DNA from 2 places in the Paenibacillus sp. 4624 genome. Region 1 is predicted to be linked to the other one. Evidence: predicted binding sites of a transcription regulator. Region 1 holds the regulator's gene; the other holds the start of a gene.

Region 1 (8,606 bases):
CGTTATCGGTGGATAAGTCATTCCAGTTCATGATTGAGCAGCTGGGCCTGCAGGAAGCTGCCGACAATAATCGGCTTCTAACTTCTATGCTGCCTTCTCCATTTAATTATCGGGAACAAGCTTTGTTAGTTATTCCGCGGGATTTCCCGAGTTTGAAGGGGAGTGTAGGTGACGCACACTTTGTACAGATGCTGGTGCATTCTCTTGCCCAGACGGCGATAGCAACCCAAGGACGTATGATGGTACTGTTTACCTCTTACAAAATGCTTCGACAAGTCTACGAGCCGCTGAAAGAAGCTTTGTCCGGGAATGACATCTCGCTGCTGGGGCAGGGTGTTGACAGCGGGAATCGTTCGAAGCTGACCCGACGCTTCCAGGATGCCAAAGCAGCAGTCCTGCTGGGTACGAGCAGTTTCTGGGAAGGCGTAGATATTCCAGGTGAAGCGCTGACCTGTCTTGCGATTGTAAGACTGCCTTTCCAGCCCCCTAACCATCCGCTTCTGGAAGCGAAGAGTGAACTGTTGCAAGAGCAAAAGAAAAATCCATTTATGAAGCTGTCTGTGCCGCAGGCAGTCATTCGCTTTAAGCAGGGGTTCGGCCGACTCGTTCGGACGGGCAAAGATCGCGGGATCGTCATTGTGTATGATACACGAGTGATTGAAGCTTATTACGGCAAGTACTTCCTGTATTCGTTACCGGGACCAAAGATGGAGCATATGCTCACAGAACAGATGGTTCCCCGTATTGCTGAATGGTTGGATCGACCTGCGGAAAATCAAAAATAATTACGATGTACGGCTATAACATTGCATTGTACTTCAACATGGCGTTAAACTTTGGAAAAGACTTCACAAAGTTAGAACAGGGCAGCGCTTATATGAACTTATATTCCTATTAATTCGGGCATTCTGTATGAGGACATGATGCAAGGATCTTGCATGTATACAGAATGCTCATCTTTTCAATATTTATTTAATCGTGGCGATGGTAAGGGGGAGCAAGGATGAAATCGGATAAAATATCAGAAGCGGTAGTACGGCGTCTGCCTGTATATTTGCGTTATTTAAACGAGTTGGTTCAACGTGAGGTGACAACGGTTTCCTCGCAGGAACTGGGACAGCGACTGGATCTGAATCCAGCTCAAATTCGTAAAGATTTAGCGTATTTCGGTGATTTTGGTCGTAAAGGAATCGGGTATGATGTGTCTTACCTGATTGAAAAGATTCGGCACATTTTGAAAATCGATCAGCAAATTAATGTGGCTCTGGTGGGAGCCGGTAATCTCGGACATGCTTTATCGAATTATAATGCTTATTTGAAGGACAATATGAAAATTGTCGCTATTTTTGATGCCTTTGGGCCGAAGATCGGCAGTAAAATTAATAGCCTGACCGTACAACCGATGGAAGAACTTACCGAAGCGGTTCAGAAAGACAACATTCGTATCGGTATCATCACGGTGCCGGACACCGAAGCTCAGAACGTTGCCGATCAACTGATTGAATCGGGCATTGAGGCGATTCTGAATTTTGCGCCAACGATTCTAAAGACGCCTTCACATGTTCGCATTCATCATGCAGACTTTACAACGGATTTGCTCAGTTTGGCTTATTATTTGGAGAATGGGAAGGAAGATGAGCTTGATGACAACAACGAATAAATGGGTAATCCACCATGGTAAATTTGCTGTAAACGAAGGTGCAGATTGGACTGTGGTTCAAGGATATATGGTCGTTGAGAATGATAAGATTGTTCATATTGGTGAGACGCTGCCGGATGGTGACGAGAACCTGCCTAAAGTGGATGGAAAAGGTATGCTCTTCCTGCCGGGTCTGATCAATACGCATGGTCATGCAGCGATGTCTCTGCTTCGGGGTCATGGTGATGATCTGGCACTGCAAGTGTGGCTACAAGAAAAAATGTGGCCAATGGAAGCCAAAATGACTTCTGAGGACGTGTATTGGGGAGCATCCCTTTCGGTGCTTGAGATGTTAAAAGGCGGAACAACAGCTTTCCTGGACATGTATGACCACATGGATCAGGTGGCAAAAGTGGTTGAACAGTCAGGGGCTAGAGCTGCGCTGGCTCGTGGTGTCATTGGACTGTGCTCTGAAGAAGAGCAGATGCGAAAGCTCGAAGAGTCCGCTGCATTTGCGCGTGAATGGAATGGACAGGCGGATGGACGCATCACAACCGTAATCTCTCCGCACGCACCTTACACATGCCCTCCAGATTACATAGAGAAACTTGTTCAGGTTGCGCATGATTTAAACCTGCCTCTTCACACCCACATGTCAGAGACATTGCGTGAAGTGGAGCAGAATGTAACAGATTACGGCTTACGTCCAGTGGCCCATTTGGAGAAGCACGGCTTCTTCTCACGTCCTTCACTTGTAGCACATGCGGTGCATCTGAACGATGAAGAGATTGAGATTTTGGCGCGTCATGATGTGGCTGTATCTCATAATCCAGGCAGTAATTTGAAGCTCGCATCGGGTGTTGCCCGTGTTCCTGCCTTGTTAAAAGCAGGTGTAACTGTATCGCTGGGAACAGACGGACCGGCAAGCAATAACAATCTGGATATGTTTGAGGAAATGAGACTTGCAGCTTTGATCCATAAAGGCGTATCCGGTGACCCAACCGCTGTACCTGCTGGTGAAGCGCTGCTGCTTGGAACAGCTTACGGCGCGAAGTCCGTCTTCCTGAACGATACCGGTGCATTGCAAGTTGGCAAGAAGGCTGATTTTATTGCGCTGAATATTGAACAAGCTCACTTCTATCCGCACACGGATTTGATATCCCATGCCATCTACTCGGCTTCGGCGAAAGATGTTGAACATGTGTGGGTAGATGGAAAACAAGTCGTTAAGCATGGTGAATGTCTGACATTGGATGAAGAGCGCATTTTGCGGGAATCCCAGTTAGCCTTTGATCAATTGCTTGCGCGTTAAGAGGCGACTTCAATGCGCATTTTTAGGGAAAGGAAGTTCAACTCTTGAAGAAAAAAAAGAAGTGGATATGGATATCGCTGCTCATACTCGTTCTGGTCTTGTTTGGACTTCAGCGGTACTACGTCTACGTCACGCAAGATCAGCGTAAGGAAGAAGCATTGGCGATTGAGGCTGCACAGAATCAGTTGGGAATTACGTCACCTGATGAACTTCGAAAGTACGTGTGGGGCGAAAAGAGTGGCGCTGACAACATCTACTGGACGATGACAGCCAAAAACAAAGATAATCAGGACATCATGGTCTGGGTCAAGTTTGATAATAACAATCAGCCTGTCCAAGGCGCTGCAGGTGTGCATAGTGAGTTATTGCAGAATGGCATGTCCGAAACGCAGATTCGCAATCGTTTCAGCTCTGACGTGCCAGACGGTGAGATCAAACGCATCATGCCTGGTGTTGTGAACAATATATACGTGTGGCAAGTGTATTATAACGATGACACGCATAACTATTATCGTTTCTACCGATTTAGCAATGGAGAGCAGGTAGATTTGGTATATACGTTACCGAACAGCTAACCTCGTCATCACTCTGGTATGATCAATAGAACGGTCAATTCAAATTCGTTTCAACATAATAATAAGCAAAAAAACCGGCAGACGGGATACCGACTGAACCGGTTTTTTCGCATTCCAACCATCGAATGAAATTAAAATAGTTAAAATTATTATTTTATTCATATTTTCGCCTTCGAAATTGTATATACGATGTGATATACTCAGATATGTACTGAAGTTAACGAAAAACGCAAACAAATCTGCAATAAACGTTGCAGACCATCTTGTACAGCTAAATATATAAGCCTGTAGATTAAGGACGGGCTCATTTTGGGAGGGTAATTCATTTGAAGCTGAAAGTATTGCCTATTGTTCTAACTGCCGTTGTTTCTGCCGTCCTATTGTTTGGAGGTTGGTTCATATATCGTCAAGTAGCCGTACAGAGCCCAATTGAAAAGATGGTTACTCAGTACGATGGTGTTAATAGTGTTCAGTTAACTATTAACCGTAACGATGTACAAATGAAACTTGATTTAAAGCCGAATGTAGATTTAGGTAGACTGGTGCAATATATTCATAGAGAAGGACAGAACCTGATCGGCTCCCGTGCGCTGAAACTGGATGTTGTAGACCACTCCAATGAGGCTCTTGAAAACTGGTGGGGAGATGCCATGTTTACCGTAGCTCAGGCGATGGAGAACAAACAATACGCCGAGATTACTCCGACGTTGTCCAAGATGGCCACAGGAGGAATTCAAGTCAATACGGCGATGGATGACAACAATGTTTATGTGAGTCTGCGAGACGGAGAAGCCAGCAAGTTCATTATACTGCCGCGTGTACCCGGTCAGATAGGAGTGTGGCCTAATGCCTAAATGGACAAAAGAAATTGCCATAGGATTTGTCCCAGTTGTTATCATTTTTCTTGCTTTTATCGGTGTGAATATTGTTCCGATTCTGATCGCTGCATTGCTGGTTGGCGGGTTGTTATTCATGATGCAGATGCGCGGTGGAATAACGGTAGGTGCTGGACAAGAACGTAAACGGAAGAAAAAAGGACCTTCAAAACTGACGTTTGAAGAAATTGGAGGTCAGGACAGTGCCAAGCAGGAATTAAGAGAAGCGCTTGACTTTCTAATCCGTCATGAAGAAATTCAGAAGTTTGGGATAAGGCCAATGAAAGGCATTTTGCTGACGGGCCCCCCGGGAACAGGGAAAACGTTGATGGCGAAAGCAGCAGCTCACTACACCGATTCGGTTTTCGTCGCTGCATCAGGCAGTGAGTTTGTCGAAATGTATGTAGGTGTAGGTGCCAGCAGAATCCGGGATTTGTTTAAGGATGCCAGAACACGGGCTGCCAAGGAAAACAAGGAGAATGCTATCATTTTTATCGATGAGATTGATGTGATTGGTGGTAAACGTGAAGGCGGACAGCAGCGAGAGTATGATCAGACCTTAAACCAGTTGCTGACGGAGATGGATGGTATCTATACTTCTGATACACCTAGAATATTGCTGATTGCAGCTACCAACCGTAAAGAGATGCTCGATAGTGCACTGACACGACCAGGGCGTTTTGACCGTCATATTCAGGTGGATTTACCAGATAAAAAAGGTAGAAAACACATTCTGGAACTACACGCGGTGAACAAACCGCTTACACAGGACGTGAATCTGGAAAAAACGGCAGAAGAGTCTTACGGTTTCTCAGGTGCACAGCTTGAAAGTGTCATGAATGAAGCAGCGATCTATGCGATGCGTGAGGGAATACTGACCATCGAACAGCGTCATTTATCGCTTGCGATAGACAAAGTGATGATGGGTGAGAAAACGGATCGCGAGTCGAGCGTGGAAGAAAAGAAAAGAGTGGCCATCCATGAACTGGGACATGCTATTATGGCAGAGCTTGTGCGCCCTGGAAGTGTAAGCCAGGTAGCCCTTAGTCCGCGTGGACAGGCACTTGGATATGTGCGTCATAACCCGCAGCAGGAGCAGTTTCTGTATACCAAACGATTCCTGGAGGAACAGATCATGATTGCCCTAGGTGGTGCAGCCGCGGAAGAGATGTACTATGGTGGTCGTTCCACAGGTTCACGCAATGACTTTGAACAGGCGACGAATGTCGTACAGACGATGATGGCTTCTGGTTTGACTTCCCTCGGGATTGTAAATATGGATATGGTCACGACTGAAGAGCTGATGAGAGAAAATAAAGTCATTCTTCAGGAACTGATGGAGCAGACGAAACGCCGGCTTGAAGAGCAACGGTCAATTTTCGACAATTCACTCGACATTCTGATGCGTGAGGAAGTTTTGTCAGGAGAACAATTTCGTTGTCAATTTCGTGACAGTGCACGTTTACCAGCATAATTTCTTTATGCTGGTTATTTTTTTTTACATTTCAGTCGTGCTAAGATATTATTAGTTGTTGGGTCGAAATTTGTAATTTTCGGCGAACAGGGTACAATAGAGAAATAGAGAACCGAAAGGATGGAGCAGAACCATGTTTTTCAAAAAAATAGGAGTTGTCGGCGGCGGTACGATGGGGCAGGGAATTTCCCAGATGCTCGCAGCCAAAGGACTTGATGTGCTTCTGGTGGAGCATACGAATAAAAAGCTTGATCATGCATATGACATGATTGAAACAAATTTGGATAAACAGCTCGAGAAATGGGCGATTACCAAAGCGGAGAAGAAATTGATCCTCTCCCGCATTACGAAAGTAGCGCATTTGGCTGAACTGGGCTCTTGCGATATGGTTATTGAAACGATCTCGGAAGATCTGGAAGCTAAAAAAGCAGTCTTTAATCAATTGGATCAGGTATGTCCAAGCAATGTTATTTTGGCAAGTAACACGTCCACGCTGAGTTTGACCGAGCTTGCAAGCTCGACCAAGTACCCAGAGCGTGTTATTGGTATGCACTTTATTCACCCGGTATCCCGGGTTGATCTTGTTGAGATTATTCGTGGTTTGAAAACATCCGATACTACATTCGAAGAAACTCGCCGCTTTGTTGAAGAAGTCGTAGACAAAAAAGGCGTTATGATCTACGAATCCCCTGGATTTGTAACCTCCCGTCTGATCTGCTTGCTGATCAACGAAGCACTTCACGTTCTGCAAGAAGGTGTAGCTTCAGCTGAAGATATCGATGACGCAATGCGTATCGGTTATAACTTCCAGCATGGACCGCTTGAAATGGCTGACCGTTTCGGACTTGATTCCGTTGAAGCAGCTCTTGAAAGAATGTTCCGTGAATTCGGAGAACTGAAATATCGTCCTTCGATTGTCCTGAAGAAAATGGTGCGTGCAGGTCATCTGGGCGTAAAAACAGGAGAAGGATTCTTCAAGTACGACAAGGATGGTGACCGTCTGTGAATATACTCGTAATTAATGCGGGGAGTTCCTCGCTCAAATATCAATTGTATAATATGGAAGATGAATCGGTACTTGCGAAAGGTCTGGTAGAGCGAATCGGGATGGATTCTTCCATTCTGACACATAAACCGACTGGCCGTGAGGAAGTTACGGAAGTTAGTGAGATTCTGGAACATACGACTGCAATTCGTAAAGTCATTGATTTGTTGACACACAAGGAACACGGCGTGGTTGCTTCTGTTAGTGAAATTCAGGCTGTAGGTCACCGTGTAGTACACGGCGGTGAAGCGTTTAAAGAATCTTCGCTTGTTGACGATGCTGCAAAAGCGGAAATTCGTCGATTGTTCGACCTAGCTCCGCTTCATAACCCGGCAGCAATGATGGGTATCCGTGCGGCTGAATTGAATATGCCAGGTGTGCCTCAGGTAATGGTGTTTGATACAGCGTTCCACCAAACGATGCCTGAACATGCTTATCTATATGCTATTCCACGTGTACTTTACAAAAAATACAAAGTACGTCGGTACGGCGCGCATGGTACCTCCCATGATTACGTGAGCAAAGCGGCGGCCGAGTATCTTGGTCGTCCGTTGGAAGACTTGAAAATCATCACTTGTCACGTAGGTAACGGCGGCAGTGTGACGGCAGTTAAAGGCGGCGTATCTGTGGATACATCGATGGGCATGACTCCACTCGAAGGTTTGATGATGGGAACTCGCAGTGGTGACCTCGATCCAGCGATTGTGCCTTATGTGATGAACAAGGAAGAACTTAGCGTAAGCGAAGTAAGCTCCATGTTAAACAAACACAGTGGACTTCTGGCGATTTCCGGGATCAGCAGTGATATGCGTGAAATTACAGAAGGCATGGAAAAAGGCGAGCCGAATTCAACGCTGGCATTTGAAATGTATGAATATCGTTTGCGTAAATACATCGGTTCTTATGCTGCGGCAATGAACGGTGTAGATGTGATCGTATTTACAGCCGGTGTAGGTGAAAACTCCGTTGTTCTTCGTCAGAAAGTATGTGAGCAATTGACATACCTTGGTGTTGAGCTGGATGAAGCATTAAATGCGATCCGTTCCGGTGAACCACGCCGTATTACAACTGAAAATTCAAAAGTGGACGTTCTCGTCGTACCTACGAACGAAGAATTGGTCATCGCACGAGATACACACCGAATCGTATTGAATTCTAAGTAATCTAACTGTAAAGTAAATACAGGATGACAATGAAGTGCAGAGGACAGGTGCGAACCTGTCCGCTGCATTTTCAAATTTATGGAACCAAGGGGAGATATGGGCATGGATACGAATTGTGTAATTCGTAATGTGAACGAACACGTGGGTGAGACAGTTACCATTGGCGCTTGGATTAATAACAAACGCTCCAGCGGTAAAATTCAGTTTTTGCAACTCCGTGATGGGACTGGATATATTCAAGGTGTAGTCGTTAAGAGTGAAGTCAGCGAAGACATCTGGAATGATGCCAAAAGCCTGACCCAGGAAAGCTCTGTCTACGTGACAGGCGTTATCCGTGAAGAGCCACGCAGTGCGTCAGGGTATGAAATGACCGTTACTGGTGTTCAAATTATTCATCTGACGGAAAACTACCCAATTACACCGAAAGAGCACGGTGTGGATTTCTTGATGGATCATCGCCATCTGTGGCTTCGTTCCACCAAGCAACGTGCTGTAATGGTGATTCGTGCAGAGATTATTCGTG
Region 2 (8,606 bases), on a different contig from region 1:
CAGTAATGATAAGAATGTTAAGGCAGACATGATTGGACTAGTTGTTTATCATGGCAACGTCTACACCGAATCTGCGACAACGGTGGATGGTGCAGATGCCTTGTCGCTCCGCGGTGAGAAACTGGGCAAAACGACTGGTGGCATCCATGAGCGAAGTGGTGAGGATGACTACAAAGAGCTGGCCTCGACGATTGGTACAGCAGATATTTACACCGTGAAAGGATACGATTCTGATTTTCGGATTATGTCTTATACGGAAATAGACGGTCAAGTCTATGCACAACTGTTTGATAAAACCAATGGTATATCGGTCAGCGGCCTATCTGATCTCCTCGGCAAGCTGAACATGAAGGATCATGTGACTGCGGCACAGTGGGAGAGCTTTGATAGCTGGAATAACGGGTTGCAGCAGCTCCAGCAGTTTCCGGTAGACGACTCACTGAACAACTTTATTGATGCACTATCTCTAGCAGCTCCGGTAGCAGCCAGTCCTGAACTGGATGAACGTCTCTATGGTAGAGAAGATCGTAAAATGATTTATTTGACTCTTGAGGATAAAACCAAGGTTAAACTTGTCCTGTTCGGAGAGGAAGGCATGGTACGTTACGGCTTTGCGCCTGTATTTTTTAAAGTGGAGCAGGGGGCATTCCAGCAATTTTGGAACAGTCTTAAGTAAATAAAAGAGCTGCTTGGATGAGCAGAATGAGCTACCTGGGTATGTAGAACGAGCTACAGTATACAAAGAGAACAGCCATCTGGCTGCTCTCTTTTTTGATGCACATACGGTCGAAGAGTCAGAAAAGTTGTTCGCAATGAAGACCTAGAAGGTTGCACACTTCTCATTTAGCAGCCTCATGAACTGCTGTAGCGCACTGCTGACATATCGATTTTCACCCCGTACAAATGTGGTTGTAGTCGGTGTGAGTACATCGGATAGATTGTGTAACGTGTATGCCTCAGGTTTATTGTGAACAACGCTACAGGGCATAATTGTCACAGCGATTCCGGATTCTACACAGCTAAGTAGATTTTCCATTGTACTGACTTCGATCAATCTTTTGGCCGACAGCCCCTCCTCTGCCAAAAACTTCTCTGTAATTTCACGGTACGGACATCCTTGGGGAAAGACAACCCATGAAAGTTGACAAAATGACTCCAAAGGTGACTCCATTCGTTTCGAGATGATGTGAACCGTATCCTGCATCTCATATTCCACCTTTAACCCTTCCTTCACGCAGGCCCCGCTAATGAAAGCACCATCCAGTTCAGAAGACCGAATTTTATGCCTTAGTACTTTGGGGGAGGTAGCGTTCACCAGCGAAATGGATACGTCTGGATACGTCATCTGATACTCATTCAAAATCTCGATGAAACGACGTGAAGCAGCGGTCTCGACGATTCCGATTTTCAACGTACCCGATGGTTCCTCCGGATCGGCCATCTCTTGTTGCAAATCATGTAGTAGACCTCGAATCCGTGCCGCATAAGAAAGAAACTGCGTCCCTTTTTCCGTGGGTATCACCCCTTTGGAAGATCGGTTAAACAACTGTACCTGGTATTCTTCCTCCAGTTTTTTGATCCGTGTCGTGACATTAGACTGGGCGTAGTTTAGTTCTTTGGCTGCTTGTGAGATTTTGCCCGAGCGTCCAACGGCCAGCATAATATCAATATCAGATAGTTCCATGACAGCCTCCCGAACAGCAATTTTTTTAGGCGAAAAAAAGAACGATTGTTCTTCGTTATTCCTTTAAGGAAAGGTATCACTCTCAGTGATAGTCCTATATATTCTAATCATTTTACGATATGTCTTATTCGTTCTACAATAGTTTTAATTTCAAACAGAGAAGAGGAAATGACATGTCTAAATCCAATTTAAATATGTTTCAACCTGTAACGATCAACCAATGGAAGCTTCGCAACCGTATCGTGATGGCTCCACTGACCAGAGGTTTTGCACGGGATGAGGACGGAACGGTAACCGATGAGATTGCTGCTTATTACGAACAACGAGCTAGAGATGGCGTAGGTTTGATCATTACGGAAGGCATTAATCCGATGCTTTCAGGCAAAGGGACATACGGGATACCTGGATTATACACGGGGGCACAGATCGCTTCATGGAAAAAGGTAACAGAGGCTGTTCATCGACACGGCGGTACGATCATCGCACAATTATGGCATGTGGGGCGCCTCTCGCATTCCGACTTGATCGGAAGGAAGCCCCAAGCACCTTCACCCATCCAAGCGGAGGGGAAGGTGCATAAACTTCACAAGCCCTATGAGTGCCCTCAAGCCATGACTCCATTGGAGATCGAGGATGCCGTCTATCATTTTCAGATGGCTGCGCGCAATGCAGTTTTGTCAGGGTTTGACGGGGTTGAGCTCCATGCAGCACATGGGTATCTGATTGATCAATTCATCAATGAGCGTACGAACAAACGAACAGACCAATATGGTGGCGGTCTTCAGGAGAGACTTCGTTTTTTGAGAGAGATTATTGAGGCGGTAAAAAAAGAAATCAGCGTGGAACGCATAAGCATCCGGTTTTCCGAAAAAAAAGATGATGATCCTTCTTATTCATGGGCCTCTAGAGTCGAGACTCTCCACGCCTATCTGGCGCTGTTTCGTGAAACGGGCATCACCATTCTGCACCCTTCAACCGAAAGTTATGCAAGTGTCTGGTTAGATGGACTCAACTTCCATCAGGCCATTCGGACACAATGGGAACACATCATGATCGGAGTAGGAAATCTTAGTCTGGAGACAGCAGAAGAGGCAATTAAGGGCAGTGTAATTGATCTGGCGGCTTTTGGCCGACCATTCATTGCCAACCCTGATCTGGTACACAAGTGGAAGTCAGGAATTCCGCTAACAGCATACGATAGCACCAGACACTTATCCGTTTTAATATGAATCCGAAGCTTGCTGCATATTTTTTTGACCCCATAACACCATCGATTCAATTAAAGGAACCAGTTCTTTGCCAGATAGTGTGAGTGAATATTCGACTCTTGGCGGAATTTCGTTATATTGCTCCCGATGCACGATTCCGTATTGAATCAAATCTTTCAAACAATTCGTTAACATCGTTGGTGTGATGCCGGGCAGCCTTCTTTTTAATTCGTTATATCGAATACTGTCATCTTCACTCAGGATCGCCAGAATCGGCAGATTCCACTTGCCGCCAATCACCTGAAAAGCATACGTAGCTGGACAGAGTTGATCAAAATTAAAATCATATTTCACGCGAAAACCTCCATTAGTATACTTTTTGATACTTAGTCAGAAAAAGAATCGTACTTGTTCTGTAGATTGTAGATATTATAATCATACTAACACAAAATTAATTCAATAGATAAGATCAAAAAGGATGGGATAATGATGAGTAATGAATCCATGATGTGTGATTTGGAAACGGGTGTATGTGGTGTAAGTGATGAAGAAGAAATGCAAGTGATTAATCTAATGGAGGAAGAGAAAAAAATAACACTTTATTATGCTACAGACCCCATATGCTCACACTGCTGGGCACTGGAACCTGTGTTGAATCGATTTGTAGAAGAGTACGGTCATTATTTTAATGTGGAGACTAAAATGGGTGGTTTGTTAGCAAGCTGGGAAGGGTTCTCCGATGGGGCAAATGGTATTCAGAAACCTGCTGATGTGGCAGGCCATTGGAGAGAAGTGGGCGAGCACTCACGGATGCCGATTGACGGTTCCGTTTGGCTTGAGAACCCAATCCAGTCTTCCTATCCGCCTTCTCGTGTGTTCAAAGTCATAGAGCGGATATATCCTGGGAAAGAACAAGCCTTTCTAAGAATTGCACGTGAAGCCGTATTTGCGATGAATCGAAATATTGGAGAAGATGCCGTGTTGATTGAGCTTGTGGATCAATTGGGTCTCAATGGAAAAGAAATCGTGCACAGCGCTGCTCAGCAATCTGCACAAGACATGTTAGAAGAAGATTTTGAGATGACCGCCCGGCTTGGCGTTCGAGGTTTCCCCTCCATTATTATTGTCAATCAAGAGCAACAGGGAATCAAAGTGGTAGGAGCTCGCGCATTGGAAACGTATGTTCAAGCACTACAACAGATTCTGGGTGAAACGCCGAGGCCGAAGAAGATTGCTGGATTGTCTCACAAAATGAAAGAAGGACATCTTCTGTTCTCCAAAGAAATTGAAGTACTGTATGACGTGGAGAAGGATGCTGTGGAGTCATTTGTACAATCTGAATTAGAAGAGGGCACCTATCAGGTACGGCATATCTTAAATGAATTCGCTGTTAAGCGCGTGTAACTGAACCAGGAAAAAGATAACAATATAATTAGTACATTTATCCATGTATTATTGCAAAATCTTCGAGGTCTGTATTCAAAAAAAGTCACATTAATACATGTGAATATGGGTTGATAATATATGTAGTGTATCCCTGATCTGAATCCACATAGTGAAGTAAATGTATTTTATTAGTTCACTTGCTCTAATCTGATATTAAGTAAAAGCAGCTACCTTGGATGGTAGCTGCTTTTTTTAGATGATATGTTTTAAACGGTAAGCTTCTTAAAAGAGGTTCTTGAAATAAACCAGATGATCCGTCCATTCCTCATGTTCATAGATAAAACCTTTGCGAATACATTCGAACTCCAGACCGACACTTTCAGCCAGCTTGATTGAGGACAGGTTATCCAGATTGATATGTGCTTCCAAACGGTGGAATTTTAAAGACTCGGCTGCAATACGGAGGACCTGACTTACTGCTTCTTTGCCGTATCCTTTTTTCCAGTGCTGATTGTGAATGGTGTACCCAAAGCTCGCCCACTGAAAAGGTTCTCTCGCCAAGGTGGCAATATCGATCATGCCCAAGTGAGTGCCGTCTTCTTTGCGGAAAACCCCAAAGACATATACTTTATCGTTAAGCGCCAGTTCCTGATGCCTTGCTACCAGACGCTCGAACCATTCTAATGTACATTCACTCATATCCATTTTTCCAGGATCGTGTCGATGCTGGGAGGGAGAACGGCTCTCGAATTCGTGAAGCCAGTTCTCGTAATCTTCATCTTGTAGTGGGCGGATCACGAGTCTTTCGGTCTCCGACATGTAATCAAATTTATCTTTAATACTACTCAATAGAACATCTCCTTACACTATGCAACGTTATCATCGTTATGAATCGTTATGAATTGCATGTCTCTCTGTCGGAGGACAGAATTAACTCCAGTGTAACACAGATCATTTCTAATGTTGGTTGGATAATGTCTCAAGGATTCACACGCAATAAATGTGCAATCACCCAATATCACGGCTATGCTCAATAATGCAATAGCCCTAAAGGGTGATTGTGCCTATTTTCACGAAGTTGTCAGAAAGAGTTGAGCCTTTCTTGAACGTTTATGAACAAGGGGGTATCAGTGATTGAATTGCTTAAAATTAAGGATATAATAATTTTGATTATTAGGTCTAAGCCAAAGATTAAGGGGTGGCGTAAATCTGGGAGTAGGGAACATCCAACCTTGGATAGCGTTCAAGTGTTACAGAATTAAATGCACTGGACATGTGGCAACCTATCCTTGTATTTTGGTTTGTGATTTTTTTCTCATAATGAATCGAATGGAATTTGAGAGGAGACAATGCAAAATGGCAGTCGATACTGTGTTATGGAGCAGACTCGTAACGGGTTTGACACTTGGATTTCACGTTATTTTTGCAACACTTGGCGTGGGTATACCTCTGATGATTGCGATTGCTGAATTTATCGGAATTCGGAAGAAAGACCCCCACTACATACTTATGGCAAAAAGATGGTCACGAGGTTTTGTCATTTCGGTGGCTGTGGGGGTGGTGACAGGTACAGCGATATCCCTGCAGCTGGCCTTGGTGTGGCCGAATTTCATGAAGCTGGCTGGTAATGTCATCGCATTGCCGCTATTTATGGAAGTGTTCGCCTTCTTTTTTGAAGCGATATTCCTCGGCATTTATCTCTATACATGGGATCGATTCAAAAACCCGTATATTCACTGGCTGCTTACGATCCCGGTTGTCGCCGGGGCAGGCATGTCAGCCGTTTTCATCACAACCGTGAACGGATTCATGAACCAACCGGAAGGATTTGTGATGCAGGCTGGTCAATTTACAGCGGTCAATCCCGTGCAAGCCATGCTGAATACAGCAACGTTCTCTAAAGTGTTCCATGTCTTAAGCTCGGCTTATCTGACAGGGGCGGCTTTGCTCGCCGGGATTGCGGCTCTGGCGATGTTGAAGAGAGGTGCATCTGCTTACCACAAGAAAGGCTTAAACCTGATGATGGCCGTGGTTCTGGTATTCAGTTTGCTGAACACCCTTGCCGGAGATGTATCTGCGAAGTTTTTGGCTGAACACCAACCGGAGAAGTTGGCCGCTGCAGAATGGCATTTTGAGACAGAGAGCGGCGCGGATTTGATCCTGCTTGGTTGGCTGAATGCAGAACATGAGATTATAGGTGCGTTGCATCTGCCCAAGTTGCTCAGCTTTCTGGCCTATGGAGATTTTAATGCTGAAGTCACCGGGCTGAACGAATTTCCACCCGATGAACAACCGCCACTGCTGGTGCATTATCTATTCGATTTGATGGCTGGCATCGGATTTGCTCTACTCGCGATCTCCAGCCTATATTTTCTGTTTGTGTTATGGAAGAAGCGTAATCCGCTGAACAAGTGGATGCTTGGCCTAGTTGCAATCAGCGCACCGCTTGCTTTCCTCGCTGTGGAGATGGGCTGGTTTTATGCCGAAATCGGACGACAGCCATGGATTATTCGGGGGTACATGCGTGTCGAAGAAGCCGCTACATCTTCTCCGAGTGTACGAATTTTATTTTTTGTTTTCTTGCTTTTGTATATCGTGCTTGGCGTGATCTGTGCTCTCGTGTTGAAACGCTTGTTCAATAACAATCCTGCTGAGCTTGAAATGGAACGATGGTTGCAGGCCAAACAAAATAAAACAGCAACAGTTGCGGAGAAAGGAGAGCCATCCCGATGAGTTATGAGTTGATTGGTATTTCAGTGCTCTGGCTGTTTCTGTACGGATATTTGATCGTTGCGTCAATCGATTTCGGAGCTGGATTTTTCGCCTTTTATGCACGCTTGACCAAGCAGGATCATCTGATCAATCGATTAATCTCTCGTTATCTATCGCCAGTATGGGAGATTACGAATGTATTTTTTGTCTTTTTCTATATCGGTATCGTTGGATTTTTCCCAGATACGGCCTCTTATTATGGCGCAGCCTTGATCGTTCCCGGAAGTATCGCCGTTATACTTCTAGCGATCCGTGGCTCGTTCTATGCCTTTGAAAATTACGGTTCCAAGAACAACATCGTGTACCTGTTTCTATATGGAGCAACGGGTTTGTTGATTCCGGCATCTTTGTCCGTAGCTCTGACTTTGTCCGAAGGTGGCTTTATCCTGAAGCAGGGGGAGACAGTTACACTGGATTACTGGGCTTTGTTCACCAATCCGTTATCCTGGAGCATCGTTGGACTGGCGATTGTCTCTGTATTGTTTATCAGTGGAACCTTTCTGACCTTCTACGCCTCACGGGCAGAAGATCAAGGTGCCTTGAAGCTCATGCGGAATTATTCCTTATTTTGGAGCACACCTACGATTATTTTAGCGCTGACTGCATTTATATATTTGGGTCAGCACAATGAACGCCATTTTCAAAATATGATGGATCTCTGGTGGCTTCTCGCTATATCCGTAGCCTTCTTCATGGTTGCCATGTGGTTGCTGTACAACGAACGCCGCTACGGACTTGCTTTTATTTGCATCATGCTACAGTTTTTCTGTGCCTTTTTTGCATATGGCATCGGTCAATATCCATACATCCTTGATCCGTACATCACGATTCAGAGCAGTGCCACCTCGCCAGCCATGGGTTTCGCACTGGTAGTCGTCTTTATCGGAGGACTATGCCTGCTCATTCCATCTCTGATTCTGGTGTTCAAACTGTTCCTGTTTGATGCGGATTATGTCAAAGGCAACAAATAAAAGGGAGGGTCATCCTGTGAAAAGGCAAAGGAAAGAGCGAACCAAACAGCAAGGAAAACAGTCAGGTCGGCAAAAATCGATTCTGATTCAACAGCAGATGTCTTCACTCCGAAAAAGCAGACTTCTCCTTATGGCCTTTTCACTGGCCCTTGGTGCAGCGATCATAAGCCAGGCTGTATTTATGGCAGAATCTGTACAGCGTATTTTTGTAGAAAAGGCAACCTTATCATCGATCATGCCGCTTCTCGGGTTATTACTCACCGTTATGGCTCTACGTACGCTGTTAACATACGGCAACGGGAAAGTTGGTTTGCATATGGCTGCACGTGCGAAAACAAATATGCGTGCCAAGGTGTTACAAAATCTGATTCAAGCTTCCATGTTCTCTGCATTGCAAGGGCAGACGGGAGGCAAGGTCAGCGTTGCCCTAGACGCCGTCGATGAGGCGGACAGCTATTTCAGTCAGTACATGCCGCGCATGATGGAAGCGTCGATTATTCCGATTGTGATTTTGGTAGTTGCCTTCACACTGCATGCCAACACAGGCTGGATTCTGTTGTGTACAGCACCGTTTATTCCATTGTT

The links. Region 1 encodes Rex, which represses fermentation and respiration genes when NADH is low (regulators of the CRP and FNR family bind a similar motif). Its sites were predicted from a motif close to TTGTGAAATATTTCACAA; they were not measured.
Region 2: ABIE27_RS13930 (cytochrome ubiquinol oxidase subunit I) is a predicted target of Rex. The motif match lies at 5,580-5,597, and genes of this name have one in related genera.

The regions. Positions count from the first base shown of each region.
Region 1 covers NZ_JBNDJR010000003.1:68,366-76,971, forward strand. The annotation lists gene dinG (ATP-dependent DNA helicase DinG) at 1-785, shown strand, start outside; gene ABIE27_RS08060 (redox-sensing transcriptional repressor Rex) at 1,004-1,660, shown strand; gene ABIE27_RS08065 (amidohydrolase) at 1,644-2,951, shown strand; gene ABIE27_RS08070 (DUF5590 domain-containing protein) at 2,996-3,526, shown strand; gene ABIE27_RS08075 (hypothetical protein) at 3,853-4,380, shown strand; gene ABIE27_RS08080 (AAA family ATPase) at 4,373-5,875, shown strand; gene ABIE27_RS08085 (3-hydroxyacyl-CoA dehydrogenase family protein) at 6,009-6,881, shown strand; gene ABIE27_RS08090 (acetate/propionate family kinase) at 6,878-8,083, shown strand; gene asnS (asparagine--tRNA ligase) at 8,186-8,606, shown strand, end outside.
Region 2 covers NZ_JBNDJR010000005.1:249,357-257,962, forward strand. The annotation lists gene ABIE27_RS13895 (hypothetical protein) at 1-676, shown strand, start outside; gene ABIE27_RS13900 (hypothetical protein) at 690-824, shown strand; gene ABIE27_RS13905 (LysR family transcriptional regulator) at 821-1,684, opposite strand; gene ABIE27_RS13910 (alkene reductase) at 1,858-2,913, shown strand; gene ABIE27_RS13915 (winged helix-turn-helix transcriptional regulator) at 2,905-3,246, opposite strand; gene ABIE27_RS13920 (DsbA family oxidoreductase) at 3,382-4,296, shown strand; gene ABIE27_RS13925 (GNAT family N-acetyltransferase) at 4,561-5,097, opposite strand; gene ABIE27_RS13930 (cytochrome ubiquinol oxidase subunit I) at 5,635-7,011, shown strand; gene ABIE27_RS13935 (cytochrome d ubiquinol oxidase subunit II) at 7,008-8,021, shown strand; gene cydD (thiol reductant ABC exporter subunit CydD) at 8,119-8,606, shown strand, end outside.